2 regions of the Mesorhizobium sp. WSM4845 genome follow, and region 2 is predicted to be linked to the other one. Evidence: predicted binding sites of a transcription regulator. Region 2 holds the regulator's gene; the other holds the start of a gene.
What was found. The regulator HrcA, encoded in region 2, represses chaperone genes, less so after heat shock. The targets are predictions, from matches to a motif close to GTTAGCACTCNCNNNNNGNGAGTGCTAAC.

Region 1 (7,631 bases), on a different contig from region 2:
GGCGCAGTTCTTGCCTTCTCCCCTTGTGGGAGAAGGTGGATCGGCGCGCAGCGCCGAGACGGTTGAGGGTGCTGGCCGGAGCGCTGTCGGTTCCAAGCTGGAGCACCCCTCATCCGGCCGCTTCGCGGCCACCTTCTCCCACAAGGGGGCCCACAAGGGGGCCCACAAGGGGAGAAGGTGGAGCCAATCTCGTGCAGGCCCATCGCACATGATGGCCGATCCTGCCGGTGAAAATCTCGACGGGCGGTTCGGCGCGCTGCGCCGGTCCCAGAGGTCAGTCCAAAGACTCGGCATTGTGCCAGAAGCCGGCAAGTGTGCATGGCAGCCCATCATGAACGATTGCGAATGAGCATGGTGACCACGAAGAAAGCGCCGACCGAACTGGTGATGATGCCGATCGGCAGTTCCTGCGGCGACAGCAGCGTGCGCGCCAGAAGGTCACTTGCTAGCAGCAGCACCGCTCCGAAGAGGGCGCAGCTTGCAATCAGGCGCAGATGCAACGGGCCGGCCAGGGGCCGGGACAGATGCGGGATCATCAGCCCGACGAAACCGATGACACCTACGACCGAGACCAGGATCGCCGTCGAGAAGGCAGCGACGAGAAACGCCGTCCTGCGCATCCGCACAACCGGCACGCCGAGGCTTTCGGCAGCATTCTCGCCGGCCAGGAAGGCGTCGAGCTTGCGATGGTTCCACAGGCCATAAGCAAGAATGGTGCACGCGCCAAGAGCAGCCAGCCCGACATTGTCCCATCGCGCTAGGCCGAGCCCGCCCATGGTCCAGAACAAAACCGAGCGAGCGGCGCGCTGGTCTCCGGCGAAGACGAGATAGTTGGTCAGGGCGATGAACATGAACGAGACGGCAAGCCCGGCCAGTATCAGCCGTTCGGGGCCTTGCCCCCTCACCCGCGAAACCAGCAAAAGCACGATGCCGGCGGCCAAAATGCCGCCGGTGAAGGCGGCAACCGGCAACGTCCAGATGCCGAAACGGTCGCCAAAAATGGTGATGACGGAAACAGCGCCGGCCGCGGCACCGGAGGACAGCCCGAACAGGAATGGATCGGCGAGATCGTTTCGGGTTACCGTCTGCAGCAGCGCGCCGATGACGCCCAGCCCTGCGCCGACACAGATCGCCATGATGGTGCGCGGCAGCCTGAGATCGACGACAATCTTGGCAACCGGGATCTTGGCGACCGGGATATTGCCGACTGAGCCGGGCACGAGGTCTCCGTCCAGCCCGGCCGCATGTCCGAGCGCAGCAATCACGTCGCTCAACGCTATGACTGTCGATCCATAGGCGATCGACAGCAGAGCAAGAGCGGCGATTGCTGCCGCTCCTGCTGCCATGGCCAATTCGAACGCCCTGTGGCGCAAGCTCAGAAGGCTTCCGGGTGCATCGCGCTGGCGATCTTGCCGATCGCCTCGATGTTAGCAGGTCCGGGCGTCAGCTCGGCATAGCGCAGCGCGACGAAGCGCTCGCTCCTGACCGCATCGGTCTCCTTCATTGCCGGATGGACTTTGAGGAAGTCGAGCAGTTTCCTGTAACCGCCGCCGTCCTGGTAGTCGAGCAGGATCAGGAACTGCGGATTGCGGGAAGCGACCGTTTCCCAGTCCGTGTTGCCCCAGTTCGTCTGCATGTCGGCCATGATGTTGTCGCCGCCGGCAGCGGCGATCATGGCGCTGGGGATCGCGAACTTGCCTGATGTGAAGGGTTTGTCTTCGCCGGAGTCGTAGAGAAACACCCGCGTCCGCTCGCGGTCGCCGGCCTTTGCCGTGATATCGGCGAGTTGCGCTTTCCAGCCTGAAACGAGTTTTTCCGCCTTGGCTTGCTTGCCGAAAATCCTGCCCAGCTTTTCGATGTCGCCGTAGAGCAGGTCCATCGAGGCGGCGGGGCGGTTGTTGTCGAGATGGACGCAGCTTTCCGTCAGCACCAGCGTCTTGACGCCGTGCGGCGCCAGCGTATCTGGCGTTACCTCGCCGCCCGGCTTCATACCGTAATACCAGCCGGCGAAGAAGAAATCGGGCTCGACCGCGACCAGGTTTTCGAGCGCCGGGTATTTCGGCGCAAGTTCAGGGATCGCGCCCTGCTTGGCCTTGAATTCCGGACCGACCTTGTACCATCCGGTGATGCCGGTCAGGCCGACGATCGACGGTTGCAGCCCCAGCGCGAAGGCCATCTCGGCCATGTTCATATCCTGGATGACGGCACGCTTCGGCGCGGCGTCGAACGTCAGCGGCGTACCGCAGCTGTCGACTGTTACCGGGAAAGCGAAGGCGGTCTGGGCAAGCAGCAGAGAGGCAAAAGACAGTGCGAGGCGTTTCACGGATGTTGCTCCTTGGTTAGATCAGAAGAGGCACGGTTCGGGACTTCGAACACCGTGAGTTCGCGGTCTTCGGTCGGATGGCGCAGCCGAAGCACGTCGACGCCGAAAATCTCGCGGATCAACTGCTTGGTCAGCGCCTCGCGCGGACCGGCGAGTGCCTGCAGCCGGGCCTCGTTCATCACCGCGACCCTGGTGGCAAATGGCGTGACCAGCGACAGATCATGCAGCACCGCCACGACGGTCATGCCAAGCTGCGATACGAGTTCGAGAAGTTCGCTGCGGGCGCGCGGATCGAGATGATTGGTCGGTTCATCGAGGAACAGGATTTTCGGCTCCTGGGCGATGGCGCGCGCCAGCTGGGCGCGTTGCCGCTCACCACCCGACAGCGAGCCGATCGTGCGGCCGAGCAGCGGCAGCAGGCCGGTTCTGCGAAGCGCTTCGACGACGATGTCGCGTTGCTCGCTCCTGCGTCGCCAGCAGGCATGCGGGACCCGCCCAAGTCCGACGTAGTCGATCACGGCAAGCCGCGGATCGGGCTGATCGGTCTGGCCGACGACTGCCATGTGCAGCGCCCGCTCGGCGGCCGGAAACGTCTCCAGCCGGCGTCCGGAAAATCTCACATCTCCCGCGCTCGGACGCAGCGTGCCGCATAGCATGCGCAGCAGCGTCGTCTTGCCGGCGCCGTTGGGACCGATGATAGCGAGGCGGTCTCCCGCCGCGACCGAAAGGCTGACCGCACTGACCAGGCGCTGGCCATTCGCCGTGGCGCTCAGTTCACGCGCTTCAAGAAGAGGCTGGCAGGCGTCCAACTTACCGTCACTTTCTCAATGGCGACGGAAGGAAGCTGGACCGGCCGACAAGACCGATGTCCACGTCTCCTCCCGGCACACCCCGTCCGGTCAACTCGTGCGATGGCAGGTCTCCTGGCTCGCGGGTCCTTGCGCCATCCTGCCTTCCCAGCCTTGCCGGCCAGTGGCATTTTCGGATTTTGCTCGCCGCTTACAGTTGCGGGGGCAGCCACGGCCTCGATCCGAAGATCTCACCGTGTTCCCTTTTCACCCTCGCCTTTCGGCTTGGGGACCATCAGTCAGCCACCCTAGTTTTCCGCCAATCCCAGCGCAATAAGTTTCCGGGGTTCGGAGTGCCCCGCGAGCAATGGTCTTGTCAGAACGAGCATACCGAATCTTGTAATGTAATAACGTTACTACTTAAAAGACAACGCCTGCTCCCGTCAAGCGCTTCGCCCAACGCCTTCGACTTGCCGACCACCGTCGCATTGCGCGGTGCGCAATTTCGATCAAACTGCCTCCACCAGGAAGCGATACCATGACCTGGCCAATGCGCAGTCCCACAGCAAGGAGCCATATGAACCCGACCGAGAAAGCGCTGTGGTTCGTCGAAAGCCATCTGCCGGAAGCCATCTCGCTCGACGATGTCGCCAACAGCAGCGGCGTGTCGCGCTTTCACGTGAGGCGGGCTTTCGGTGCGGCGACAGGCCGTTCGGTGATGGGCTACCTGCGTTCTCGCCGCCTGACCGAGGCGGCGCGCAGGCTCGCCGCCGGCGCACCGGACATTCTCTCGGTCGCGCTCGACGCCGGCTATGCCTCGCATGAGGCTTTCACCCGCGCCTTCCGCGACCAGTTCGGCACCACGCCGGAACTGGTGCGCGCGCAAGGCTCACTCAAAAACCTCGATCTCGTGGAGCCGATCCTGATGGACCAGTCCTTCCTCACCAATCTCGAGCCGCCGCGTTTCGAAACCAGCCGGCCGTTCCTCATCGCCGGTCTCGGCGAGCGCTACAGCTGCGAAACCAGCGCCGGCATCCCGATGCAGTGGCAGCGGTTCGGCCCCTATATCGGCAACATTGCAGGCGAGGTCGGCGACGTCGCCTATGGCGTCTGCGTCAACGGCGACGATGCAGGCAATTTCGACTATATCGCCGGCGTCGAGGTGTCCGACTTTTCGGACCTGCCGAAGGAGTTTTCGCGCGTACGCGTGCCGGAGCAGGAATACGCCGTGTTCGCCCATCGTGACCACATCTCGACCATCCGCCGCACGGTCAACACGATCTGGAACAAATGGCTGCCGGCCTCCGGGCACAAGATTGCCGACGCGCCCGAATTCGAGCGCTACGGTCCCGAATTCGATCCGCGCAGCGGCAATGGCGGGCTGGAAATCTGGATACCGGTCAAAGGGTGAGAATGGCCCAGTTTTCAACTTGTGTTGGAGACTAGTGTCGCGGCGCTCCGCCTTATCTTGCCTTCTCCCCTTGTCCCACAAGGGGAGAGGGGAAAGACGCTACAACTCCAGGTTCCAGTTCTGGCCGACCAGATCCTTGCCGAAGGCGTGGTGGCGTTCCTGATTGGCCAGCTTGAACCCGGCCGCCTCGTAGATGCGGCGCGCTGAGGTGAGCACGTCGTTGGTCCACAGCGTCAATTTCTTGTAGCCCTTGGCACGGGCAAGGCCGGTGCATTCCTCGACCAGCCGCCTGCCGATGCCGAGACCGCGCGCCGAGGGTTCGACATAGAGCAGGCGCAGCTTCGCCACCGCGTCCGACTGGCGCACGAGAAAGACCGAGCCGACGACTTCCCCTTCCCGCTCGGCGATCCAGCTGCGTTCCCATTTCGGATCGTAGGATTTGACGAAGGCGCCGAGGATTTCGGCGACCAGCGCCTCATAAGTTTCGTCCCAGCCATATTCCTGCGCGTAGAGCAGGCCCTGGCGATGGATGATCCAGCCGATGTCGCCGACCTGCAAAGACCGCAGCATGTAAGGGACCTTGGGCTCTGCACTCTCGCCCAGCAGGCGCTGCACCGTCTGCATCGCCTTGACCAGCCGGTCCTGTTCCGGTGCGGAAAGCCGGTCGAGCAGGGCCGCGACCTGATCGTGCGAACCCTGGTTCAGCGGGGCGAACGCCGCTCTTCCCGCCGGCGTCAGCGCAATCGACGAGCGCCGAGCATCGGCTTGCGTCGCCACGCGCTCGACCAGGCCACGCTCTTCGAACTTTTTCAGCAACCGGCTGAGATAGCCGGGGTCGAGACCGAGATCGCGCGCAAGATCGGTGGCGGTCAGGCCATCGCGAAGCGCCAGTTCATAGAGCACCCGAGCCTCGGTCAGCGAGAAGGCGCTTTTCAGCAGCCCTTCGTCGAGCAGCCCGATCTGGCGGGTGTAAAAGCGGTTGAAGCCCCGCACTGCATCGATCCGCTCCCTGCCGGGTTGATGATGAATCGTCATGGCATCCTCCTGCCCGCACAAGATCAACCATTTAGTTGACTCAGTCAAGTATCAGTTCGAAGCAGGCTGCGGCTGTCGATCAGCTCACTCAGCGCCTTGACTCTCGCCAGCCACCGGCTTATCTCACCGCCACGTTAGCACTCGCCATTGGTGAGTGCTAAGCGTAGGTCCGGCGCCGCCGGGCTTATAGGTTTGTCCGGCGCCGCCGGACGGAGGAACTATTCTCACCATTCTCACCGAGGAATAAAAAATGGCAAAGTCGAAGTTCCGCCCGCTTCATGACCGCGTGGTCGTACGCCGGGTTGAATCCGAATCCAAGACTGCCGGCGGGATCATCATCCCCGACACGGCGAAGGAAAAGCCGCAGGAAGGCGAGATCATCGCCGTTGGCTCCGGCGCCCGCGACGAAGCCGGCAAGCTCGTCCCGCTGGACGTCAAGGCCGGCGATCGCATCCTGTTCGGCAAGTGGTCGGGCACCGAAGTCAAGCTCAATGGCGAAGACCTTCTGATCATGAAGGAATCCGACATCATGGGCATCATCGGCTGATTATCGGCCTCACCATCACTTAATCCTAGGGCTCAATTCAAGCCCCTGCCAGGAGCTAAAAATGGCTGCCAAAGACGTAAAATTTTCTCGCGATGCCCGTGAGCGCATGCTGCGCGGCGTCAACATCCTCGCCGACGCAGTGAAGGTCACGCTCGGCCCCAAGGGCCGCAACGTCGTCATCGACAAGTCGTTCGGCGCACCGCGCATCACCAAGGACGGCGTCACCGTCGCCAAGGAAATCGAGCTTGAAGACAAGTTCGAGAACATGGGCGCGCAGATGGTCCGCGAAGTTGCTTCGAAGACCAACGACATCGCCGGCGACGGCACCACGACCGCGACCGTTCTGGCGCAGTCGATCGTCCAGGAAGGCCACAAGGCGGTTGCCGCCGGCATGAACCCGATGGACCTGAAGCGCGGCATCGACCTCGCGGTTGGCGACGTCGTCTCGACGCTGATCAAGAACGCCAAGAAGATCAAGACCTCGGAAGAGGTTGCCCAGGTCGGCACCATCGCCGGCAATGGCGATGTTTCGGTCGGCTCGATGATCGCCGAAGCGATGCAGAAGGTCGGCAACGAGGGCGTCATCACGGTCGAGGAAGCCAAGACCGCCGAGACCGAACTCGAAGTCGTCGAAGGCATGCAGTTCGACCGCGGCTATCTCTCGCCCTACTTCGTCACCAACGCCGACAAGATGGTTGCGGATCTGGAAGATGCCTACATCCTTCTCCACGAGAAGAAGCTCTCCAACCTGCAGGCCATGCTGCCGATCCTCGAGGCTGTCGTGCAGACCTCGAAGCCGCTGGTCATCATTTCGGAAGACGTCGAAGGCGAGGCCCTGGCCACGCTGGTCGTCAACAAGCTGCGTGGCGGCCTGAAGATCGCCGCAGTCAAGGCGCCGGGCTTCGGTGATCGCCGCAAGGCCATGCTGGAAGACATCGCCATCCTCACCGGTGGCCAGGTCATTTCCGAAGACCTCGGCATCAAGCTCGAGAATGTTGGCCTCAACATGCTCGGCCGCGCCAAGAAGGTGTCTATCTCCAAGGAGAACACCACCATCGTCGATGGTGCCGGCAAGAAGGCCGAGATCCAGGGCCGCGTCGCCCAGATCAAGCAGCAGATCGAGGAGACCACCTCGGACTACGACAAGGAGAAGCTGCAGGAACGTCTCGCCAAGCTGGCGGGCGGCGTTGCCGTCATCCGCGTCGGCGGTGCGACCGAGATCGAAGTCAAGGAAAAGAAGGACCGCGTCGATGACGCCCTCAACGCGACCCGTGCGGCCGTCGAAGAAGGCATCGTTCCCGGCGGCGGCGTCGCACTGCTGCGCGCTTCGCTGAGCATCAAGGCTGTCGGCGCCAACTCAGACCAGACCGCTGGCATCGCCATCGTGCGTCGCGCGCTGCAGGCTCCGGCCCGTCAGATCGCGGCCAACGCCGGTGCGGAAGCATCGATCGTTGCCGGCAAGATCCTCGAGAACAAGGGCCCGACCTTCGGCTTCAACGCCCAGACCGGCGAATATGGCGACATGAT
Region 2 (7,631 bases):
CGTCCCGCTCCATCGAAAGCGGTTGTACCTTCCTTCGCAGCGTACCCGACCAGGGTTCCGGCTGCCGGTTCAATCGCAGCCAGGCCTCTGCCGATGGAACGCGTTGCATTTGATCTTCGCATGGCCGTGATAAAAGGGTTGTCCCGGCAAGCATCAAGTAGAACCACCCGCACGCCGGAGACACGGGACAACGCGTTCATCACCAGATCCAGCGGGATTGCCTCAAACTCCACGTCGGAATCAGCGCTCAGGCTGACATCTGTAGGAACGAGAAAATTTCTATTCTCAACCTCAACCCCATGTCCCGCGAAGAAGATTATTGCGAAATCAGCACCTTCCGCCTCGCGACCGAACTCCTGCAGAGCTTTCCTGAACGCGGTATGGTCCAAGTCTATTTTGCGAGATACTTTGAATCCTACCTTTGAGAGCAAGGCCGCCATGTCAGCAGCGTCATTGTTCGGATTGGGAAGTCTTGCGACCCGTTGATAGCTCGAATTGCCGATCACCAGCGCAACACGTTTTTCAGCCCACGCCACCTCCAGCCCTCCGATCAGAGCAATGACAGCAAGCGCGATGTTGAAGAGGCGCATTTTAGCCCCGTGCTCTGCTTCAGCCGCATATTAGCGGCGCCCGACCGAAGCTTGACCAGTCAGGCCCACGCTTGCAAGTAATTATCGGCTGCGGATGGCAGTGGGATGGCCATTCGGCCAAGCAAGCCGAATTTCCAGCATCCTTGCGTGAGCCGACAAATTGTCTGGGACAGGCCAGCTCCTGGCCCAAGCTTTACCGCGCCAGATCCGCCACCACAGCGTCTAGCACGATCATGCCGGACGGCGTGGCGCGCAGGCGGGCATTGCCGATCGGCGCCACCAGCCCCTCGCCCTGCAGCATGGACAGCCGCGCCGTCGACAGGCCGCGGCCGGAAAACGCTTCATAGCGAGAGAGGTCGATGCCCTCGGCCAGCCTCAGCCCCATCAACAGGAACTCGTCGGCCTCTTCCGAGCGCGTCAGGATCTCGCCGCCGGTGACGCCATGGCCCTTGGCCTCGACCAGATTGGCCCAGGTTTCCGGCATTCTTTCGGCGATCGTCACCACGCGACGGCCGTTTTCGACGAAGCGGCCATGCGCGCCGGGACCGACGCCGACATATTCGCCATAGCGCCAATAGGTGAGATTGTGCCGGCTTTCGGCGCCTGATCTGGCGTGGTTCGAAATCTCATAGGCCGGCAGCCCATGCGCAGCGGTGATCTCCTGCGTCAGCGCATAGAGATCGGCGGCATGGTCATTGTCGGGAATAGCGAATTTCCTGGCCGCATGCAGCGCGTGGAACGGCGTGCCTTCCTCGATGGTCAACTGGTAGAGCGACAAATGGTCGGCGGCATGGCCGATCGCCTGCTCGAGCTCCGCCTGCCACGCTTCCGCTGTCTGGCCGGGCCGTGCGTAGATCAGATCGAGCGACAGCCGCGGGAAAATCTCACGCGCCAGGCCAATCGCGTGCAGCGCTTCATCGACATTGTGCAGCCGGCCGAGAAAGCGCAGATCCTTGTCGTTCAGCGCCTGCACGCCGAGCGACACCCGGTTGACGCCTGCCACCCGATAGCCGCGAAAGCGCTCGGCCTCGACCGAAGACGGGTTGGCTTCCAGCGTCACCTCGATGCCGGCAGGCACCGTCCAGTTCTTCGCCACCGCGTCCAGCACCGTCGCCACGGTTTGCGGCTTCATCAGCGATGGCGTGCCGCCGCCGAGAAAAATGCTGGTCACCTCGCGCGGTCCGGTGCGGTTGCGCATCGTCGCAAGCTCGGTCTCGAAGGCGCGCGCGAAACGCTCCTGGTCGACCGGCTGGTGGCGGACATGGCTGTTGAAGTCGCAATAGGGGCACTTGGCCGCGCAGAACGGCCAGTGCACGTAGACGCCGAAACCGGGGCTGCGGTCGAGCAGCATGGTCATTTCACCGCCGATCGCGCCAAATCCAGTCTGGCCTGCGCGAATTTCTGGAAGGCGCGAGCGCGATGCGACAATGCCGTCGGCTGGCCTGGCTTCCAGCCATGTTTCTCCTCTGCGGTCATCTCGCCAAAAGTCTTTTCGAAACCGTCCGGCACGAACACCGGGTCGTAGCCGAAGCCGAGTTCGCCACGCGGCGGCCATACCAGCGTGCCCTCGACCTCGCCGCGGAAAAATTCGGCCGCGCCGTCGGGAAAGGCCAGGCAGATGACGGCGACGAAGCTGCCCTTGCGCTGCGCAGGCGCAACCGCGCCGATTTCCTGCAACGCCACTTCGGCTCGCTGCATCGCCATGCCGAAGTCGCGGCTCCCGTCGGGCGCCTCGGCCCAGTTGGCGGTATAGACGCCGGGCGCTCCGCCCAGCGCATCGACACACAGGCCGGAATCGTCCGACAATGCCGGCAGGCCTGTCGCCTTGGCGGCGGCAAAGGCCTTGATATAGGCGTTCTCCTCGAAGGTGGTGCCGGTCTCGTCCGGCTCCGGCAGGCCATATTCCTTGGCCGACTTCGCTTCTATGCCGAACGGCGCCATCAGATCGGCGAATTCGCGCAATTTGCCGGCATTGTGGCTGGCGACAACGATCTCATGTCCATCAAGCGAATGCATCAGATGCCCCAAATTCTTGGTTCGGCGAATTCGATCGAATTGCCGGAGGGGTCGCGAACATAGATCGAGCGGCCACCCTGCGGCCATTCGAACTCGCTTTCGATGGCGATTTTCTTTCGCTCAAGATGCGCTCTCCAGCGCACGATCTCGTCCGCGCTCGCCGCAAAGCAGAGATGGCCGTCGCCGACCGTGCCGTGCGGCGGCACTTTCAGCCTGGCATCGGGCGCCGGCGGCACCTTGGTCGCCTCGGCGTTGAAGATGAGCAGCACGCCGTCCCCGCAGCGGAAGAAAAGATGCCTGCCGTCGACCTTGCCCAGCAGATCGAGCCCGAGCACATCGGTGTAGAATTTTTCCGCGGCATCGAGGTCGGTGACGTACAGCGCTGATTCGAGGATGGCAGAGGGTGTCACGAGGCACCCCCCTCTGGCCTGCCCTCTTTGCCAAAACTTGGCATCTCCCCCTCAAGGGGGGAGATTGGCAGCTTCAGCGCTTCCGCACATCCCACGCCGCCGACAGTTGGCGAAAGCCGATTGGATACCCGATCTCCCCCCTTGAGGGGGAGATGGCCGGCAGGCCAGAGGGGGGCGGACAAGCTCGGCATTTGCAGGACTACGCCACGGCCATCTGCTGCAGGCTGACCAGTCGCGCAATACCTTTCTTGGCCAATTCCATCAGCGCCGCAAATTGCTCTTCCGAGAAAGGCTCGCCCTCGGCCGTGCCTTGTATCTCGACAATGCCGCCCTTGCCGGTCATGACGAAATTGGCGTCGGTGCCGGCCGATGAATCCTCGAGATAGTCGAGGTCGATGACCGGCTGGCCGTCGTGGATGCCGCAGGAGATAGCCGCGACATGGTCCTTCAGCACCTTGGCGACGCTGGCCATCTGCCGGGCTTCCATCCAGCGCAGGCAGTCGTAAAGCGCCACCCAGCCGCCGGTGATCGAGGCGGTGCGCGTGCCGCCATCGGCCTGGATCACGTCGCAGTCGACGGTGATCTGCTGCTCGCCCAGCGCCTGCAGATCGACCACTGCGCGCAGCGAACGGCCGATCAGCCTCTGGATTTCCAGCGTGCGGCCGCCTTGCTTGCCAGCCGAAGCCTCGCGGCGCATGCGCTCGCCGGTCGAGCGCGGCAGCATGCCGTATTCCGCCGTCACCCAGCCCTTGCCGGAATTGCGCATCCAGCCCGGCACCTTTTCCTCGAGGCTGGCGGTGCACAGCACGTGGGTGTCGCCGAACTTCACCAGGCACGAGCCTTCCGCGTGCTTGGAGACGCCGCGCTCAAAGGAGATGGCTCGCATTTCGTCGAACTGGCGTTTGGAAGGGCGCATTCAGGCTTCTTTCTTGTCGTTTTAGGAGTCGTGGCCGGCTTGTAGCCGCACGCGACGAGAGGCGCAAAGGAAAATGGACCAGTTGCGCGGGCGAGGCCGATGTCTATATCCTTGGGCCGGAGGTATTTGGCTCGAATGACCAAGGCAGTCGATCCCGGTTCCCAGTCGGCGGCAGCGCTCCAATCCCCCGCGCTTCAATCGCCCGCCCTTCAATCGCTCGACATGCGCTCGCGCGACATCTTTCGGCGCATTGTCGATTCCTATCTGAAGGACGGCGAGCCGGTCGGCTCGCGCAGCCTGTCGCGTATCCTGCCGTCTTCGCTGTCGCCGGCCACCATCCGCAATGTGATGAGCGATCTCGAGCATCTCGGCCTGATCTACGCGCCGCATATCTCGGCCGGCCGATTGCCGACCCAGGCCGGCCTGCGCTTCTTCGTCGATGCCTTCATGGAGCTTGGTGATCTCTCCGACGAGGAGCGCCGCACCATCGAGGCGCAGGTACGCGCCTCCGGCTCTGGTGCGACGCTGGAGCACATGCTCACCGAGGCGAGCCAGATGCTGTCCGGCATGTCGCGCGGCGCCGGCCTCGTGCTTGCCGCCAAGAACGAGGTGGCGCTCAAGCATATCGAATTCATCCAGCTCGAGCCGAACAAGGCGCTGGCCGTGCTGGTGTCGCAGAACGGCGACGTCGAAAACCGCGTCGTCGACCTGCCCGCCGGCATCACCGTCTCGCAACTGCACGAAGCCTCGAATTTCCTCAACGCCCATATCCGCGGTCGCACGCTGGCCGAGGCGCGGGTCGAGATCGCCCGCATCAAGGAAGAAACCAGGGCCGCCCTCGACACGTTGTCGCAGGATTTGGTCGAGAAGGGCCTTGCTGTCTGGGCAGGCGCCGAGAGCGGCTTGCCGGCGCGTCTCATCGTGCGCGGTCGCGCCAATCTGCTGGAAAATGTCACCGCCCAGGCCGACATCGAGCTGCTGCGGCATTTGTTCGAGGATCTGGAGACGCAGGACGGGCTGATCCAGCTTCTCGACCTCGCCGAGGAAGGCTCCGGCGTGCGCATCTTCATCGGCTCGGAGAACAAGCTGTTTTCGCTGTCGGGCTCGTCGCTGGTCGTGGCGCCCTATCGCGACAAGGACGCCCGCGTCATCGGCGCGCTCGGCGTCATCGGCCCGACCCGGCTGAACTACGCACGCATCGTGCCGATGGTCGACTATACCGCGCAGCTTATTTCCCGCATGCTGCGATAATGCATGTCGCCCAAAAAACCGAAGCGCGTCGCACGGATCCTTCCAACGCGACATGCTTAAGGGAACCTCAAGGAGAAAAAAATGGCGCTGGAATCATTCAAGGCTCAGATCAGCCTGTTGCTCGAGCAGATGATCAACCAGCCCGAGGATCAGCATGAAGTGCAGGAGCAGTTGCGCGAAAAGCTGGGGGAGATGCGCGCCATGGGCCTGCCGCTGCCGGCCGATCTCGTCGCGCTGGAAAAGCGCCTCGACGACGATTTCTACGCCGCCGGGAACTGAGCCCGAAAGGTGCAAGGACGGCTAGCCGACCGGCGAGCATGAGGATCTCGTGACCGGCTTCGTCGTCTCCGGCGACGCGGTCTGGGCCGACCGGCAAGTGATGCGGTGCCCCGAGGGCGGCGGCGGTTGCATCTGGCCGTCACCTGCGGGCGAGGATGTATTCAGCATGCGACCCCGTCGGATATTTTCAAACGGCAGACTAGCTTGCGCGGCCGAAGGCTTTATCCTGCCTGGTCGAGACTTAGTTGCCTGACTCACTTGATTGCCTGACCCTTGCCCATCTGACCTCTTGGGAGCGAAACCAATGAACAAGCCCGCCACCACCGTGCCTGTGCCCGGCCGCGGCCGCATCTACAATTCGATCACCGAGACGATCGGCGACACGCCGCTGGTGCGGCTCGACAAGTTCGCGGGGGAAAAGGGCGTCGTCGCCAATCTGCTGGCCAAGCTCGAATTCTTCAACCCGATCGGCTCGGTCAAGGATCGCATCGGCGTCTCGATGATCGAGGCGCTGGAGGCATCGGGCAGGATTGCGCCCGGCAGGACCACGCTGATCGAGCCAACCTCGGGCAACACCGGCATCGCGCTCGCCTTCGCCGCCGCCGCCAAGGGCTACAAGCTGATCCTGACCATGCCGGAAACCATGTCGGTCGAACGCCGCAAGATGCTGGCGCTGCTCGGCGCCGAACTGGTGCTGACCGAAGGGCCGAAAGGCATGAAAGGCGCCATCGCCAAGGCCGACGAACTGGCCGCGACGCTGCCCGACGCCATCATTCCGCAGCAGTTCGAGAATCCCGCCAATCCGGAAATTCACCGCCGCACCACTGCCGAGGAAATCTGGAACGACACTCATGGCGAAGTCGACATCTTCGTCGCCGGCATCGGCACCGGCGGCACCATCACCGGCGTCGGCCAGGTGCTGAAGCAGCGCAAGCCCTCCGTGCATGTCGTCGCCGTCGAGCCGGAAGCCTCGCCGGTGCTGTCGGGCGGCCAGCCCGGCCCGCACAAGATCCAGGGCATCGGCGCCGGCTTCGCGCCGAAGATCCTCGACACGACCATTTATGACGAGATCGTCAAGGTCTCCAACGAGGATTCGGTCGCCAATGCGCGGCTCGTCGCCCGCCTCGAAGGCGTGCCGGTCGGCATCTCGTCGGGCGCTGCCCTGCAGGCGGCGATCGTCGTCGGCTCGCGGCCGGAGAATGAGGGCAAGAACCTGGTGGTCGTTATTCCGTCCTTCGCCGAACGCTATCTGTCGACGATCCTGTTCGAAGGGCTGGGGGCTTAGGGCATATTTGTGCCGGCCTGCGGTTGCGGTTTCCCGCGCCTCCGTAGCGCCCCGCCAATTGTCGAAGCCGGCGCCGCCCCTCACCTGCCTGCCGGCATCCGCACCCCGTAAATGGGGCGAGGGGGCGCTCTCATTGACGGGTTCGCCAATCGCCAGCGTTGCAGAAAAAAGTGCCGACACCGCGACCAGCCTCTTTCTCCCCGTTTACGGGGAGAAATGCCCGGTCCACCCTCCGCAGCTGCTGCGGAGGACGGGCAGGGCAATGAGGGGCGGCACCAGCGGTCGGCCTTAGATCCCAAACATCGGATCATGTCTGACCCCGGCCTTTCCCTGACCTCATTCTTCGGCTGCGAGCCCAGCCCGTCGTGCCTGCAGGAACCGGCGCACGGCCGGGTCGCGTTCGAGGCCGATCGCCCTGTTATAGGCCTCGGTAGCCTCCCGAGTTTTGCCGAGCCTGGCCAGAAGGCCCGCGCGGGCGGCCCAATAAGGCTGATAATCATGCAGCCGTTTGTCGTCGCCAAGCTCATCAAGTGCACTCAATCCCGCCGCGGCGCCGTCGGCCTCGGCAAGGGTCACCGCGCGGTTGATCGAGACCACCGGCGAGCCGGCAATCACCGACAGCGCATCATAGAGCTGTTTGATCGCGGCCCAGTCGGTCCGGCCGGTCAGCCGCCTTGTCGTATGGGCGGATTGCACGGCTGCCTCGAGCTGGTAGCGGCCGACGACGCGCTTGGCCGCGGCGTGCTTCAGCAATGTCTCCGCTTCGTCAATCAACGCGCCGTCCCACAGCCCAAGCTCCTGCTCGGCCAATGGCACATAGTCCCCGGCGGCGTTGCGCCGCGCCGCACGCCGCGCCTCGGCAAACAGCATCAGCGCCAGCAGGC

Region 1: the regulator HrcA is predicted to act here: its motif matches at 5,691-5,719, upstream of groES (co-chaperone GroES).

Annotation. Positions count from the first base shown of each region.
Region 1 covers NZ_JBVVQA010000017.1:96,059-103,689, reverse strand. The annotation lists gene AC0L2C_RS20055 (FecCD family ABC transporter permease) at 330-1,346, opposite strand; gene AC0L2C_RS20050 (ABC transporter substrate-binding protein) at 1,376-2,323, opposite strand; gene AC0L2C_RS20045 (ABC transporter ATP-binding protein) at 2,320-3,132, opposite strand; cobalamin riboswitch at 3,220-3,423, opposite strand; gene AC0L2C_RS20040 (AraC family transcriptional regulator) at 3,689-4,522, shown strand; gene AC0L2C_RS20035 (bifunctional helix-turn-helix transcriptional regulator/GNAT family N-acetyltransferase) at 4,622-5,557, opposite strand; gene groES (co-chaperone GroES) at 5,808-6,104, shown strand; gene groL (chaperonin GroEL) at 6,166-7,631, shown strand, end outside.
Region 2 covers NZ_JBVVQA010000012.1:140,057-147,687, reverse strand. The annotation lists gene AC0L2C_RS16185 (caspase family protein) at 1-590, opposite strand, end outside; gene hemW (radical SAM family heme chaperone HemW) at 784-1,947, opposite strand; gene rdgB (RdgB/HAM1 family non-canonical purine NTP pyrophosphatase) at 1,944-2,606, opposite strand; gene AC0L2C_RS16170 (VOC family protein) at 2,606-3,016, opposite strand; gene rph (ribonuclease PH) at 3,216-3,932, opposite strand; gene hrcA (heat-inducible transcriptional repressor HrcA) at 4,068-5,183, shown strand; gene AC0L2C_RS16155 (hypothetical protein) at 5,265-5,462, shown strand; gene cysK (cysteine synthase A) at 5,767-6,747, shown strand; gene AC0L2C_RS16145 (RNA polymerase sigma factor) at 7,084-7,631, opposite strand, start outside.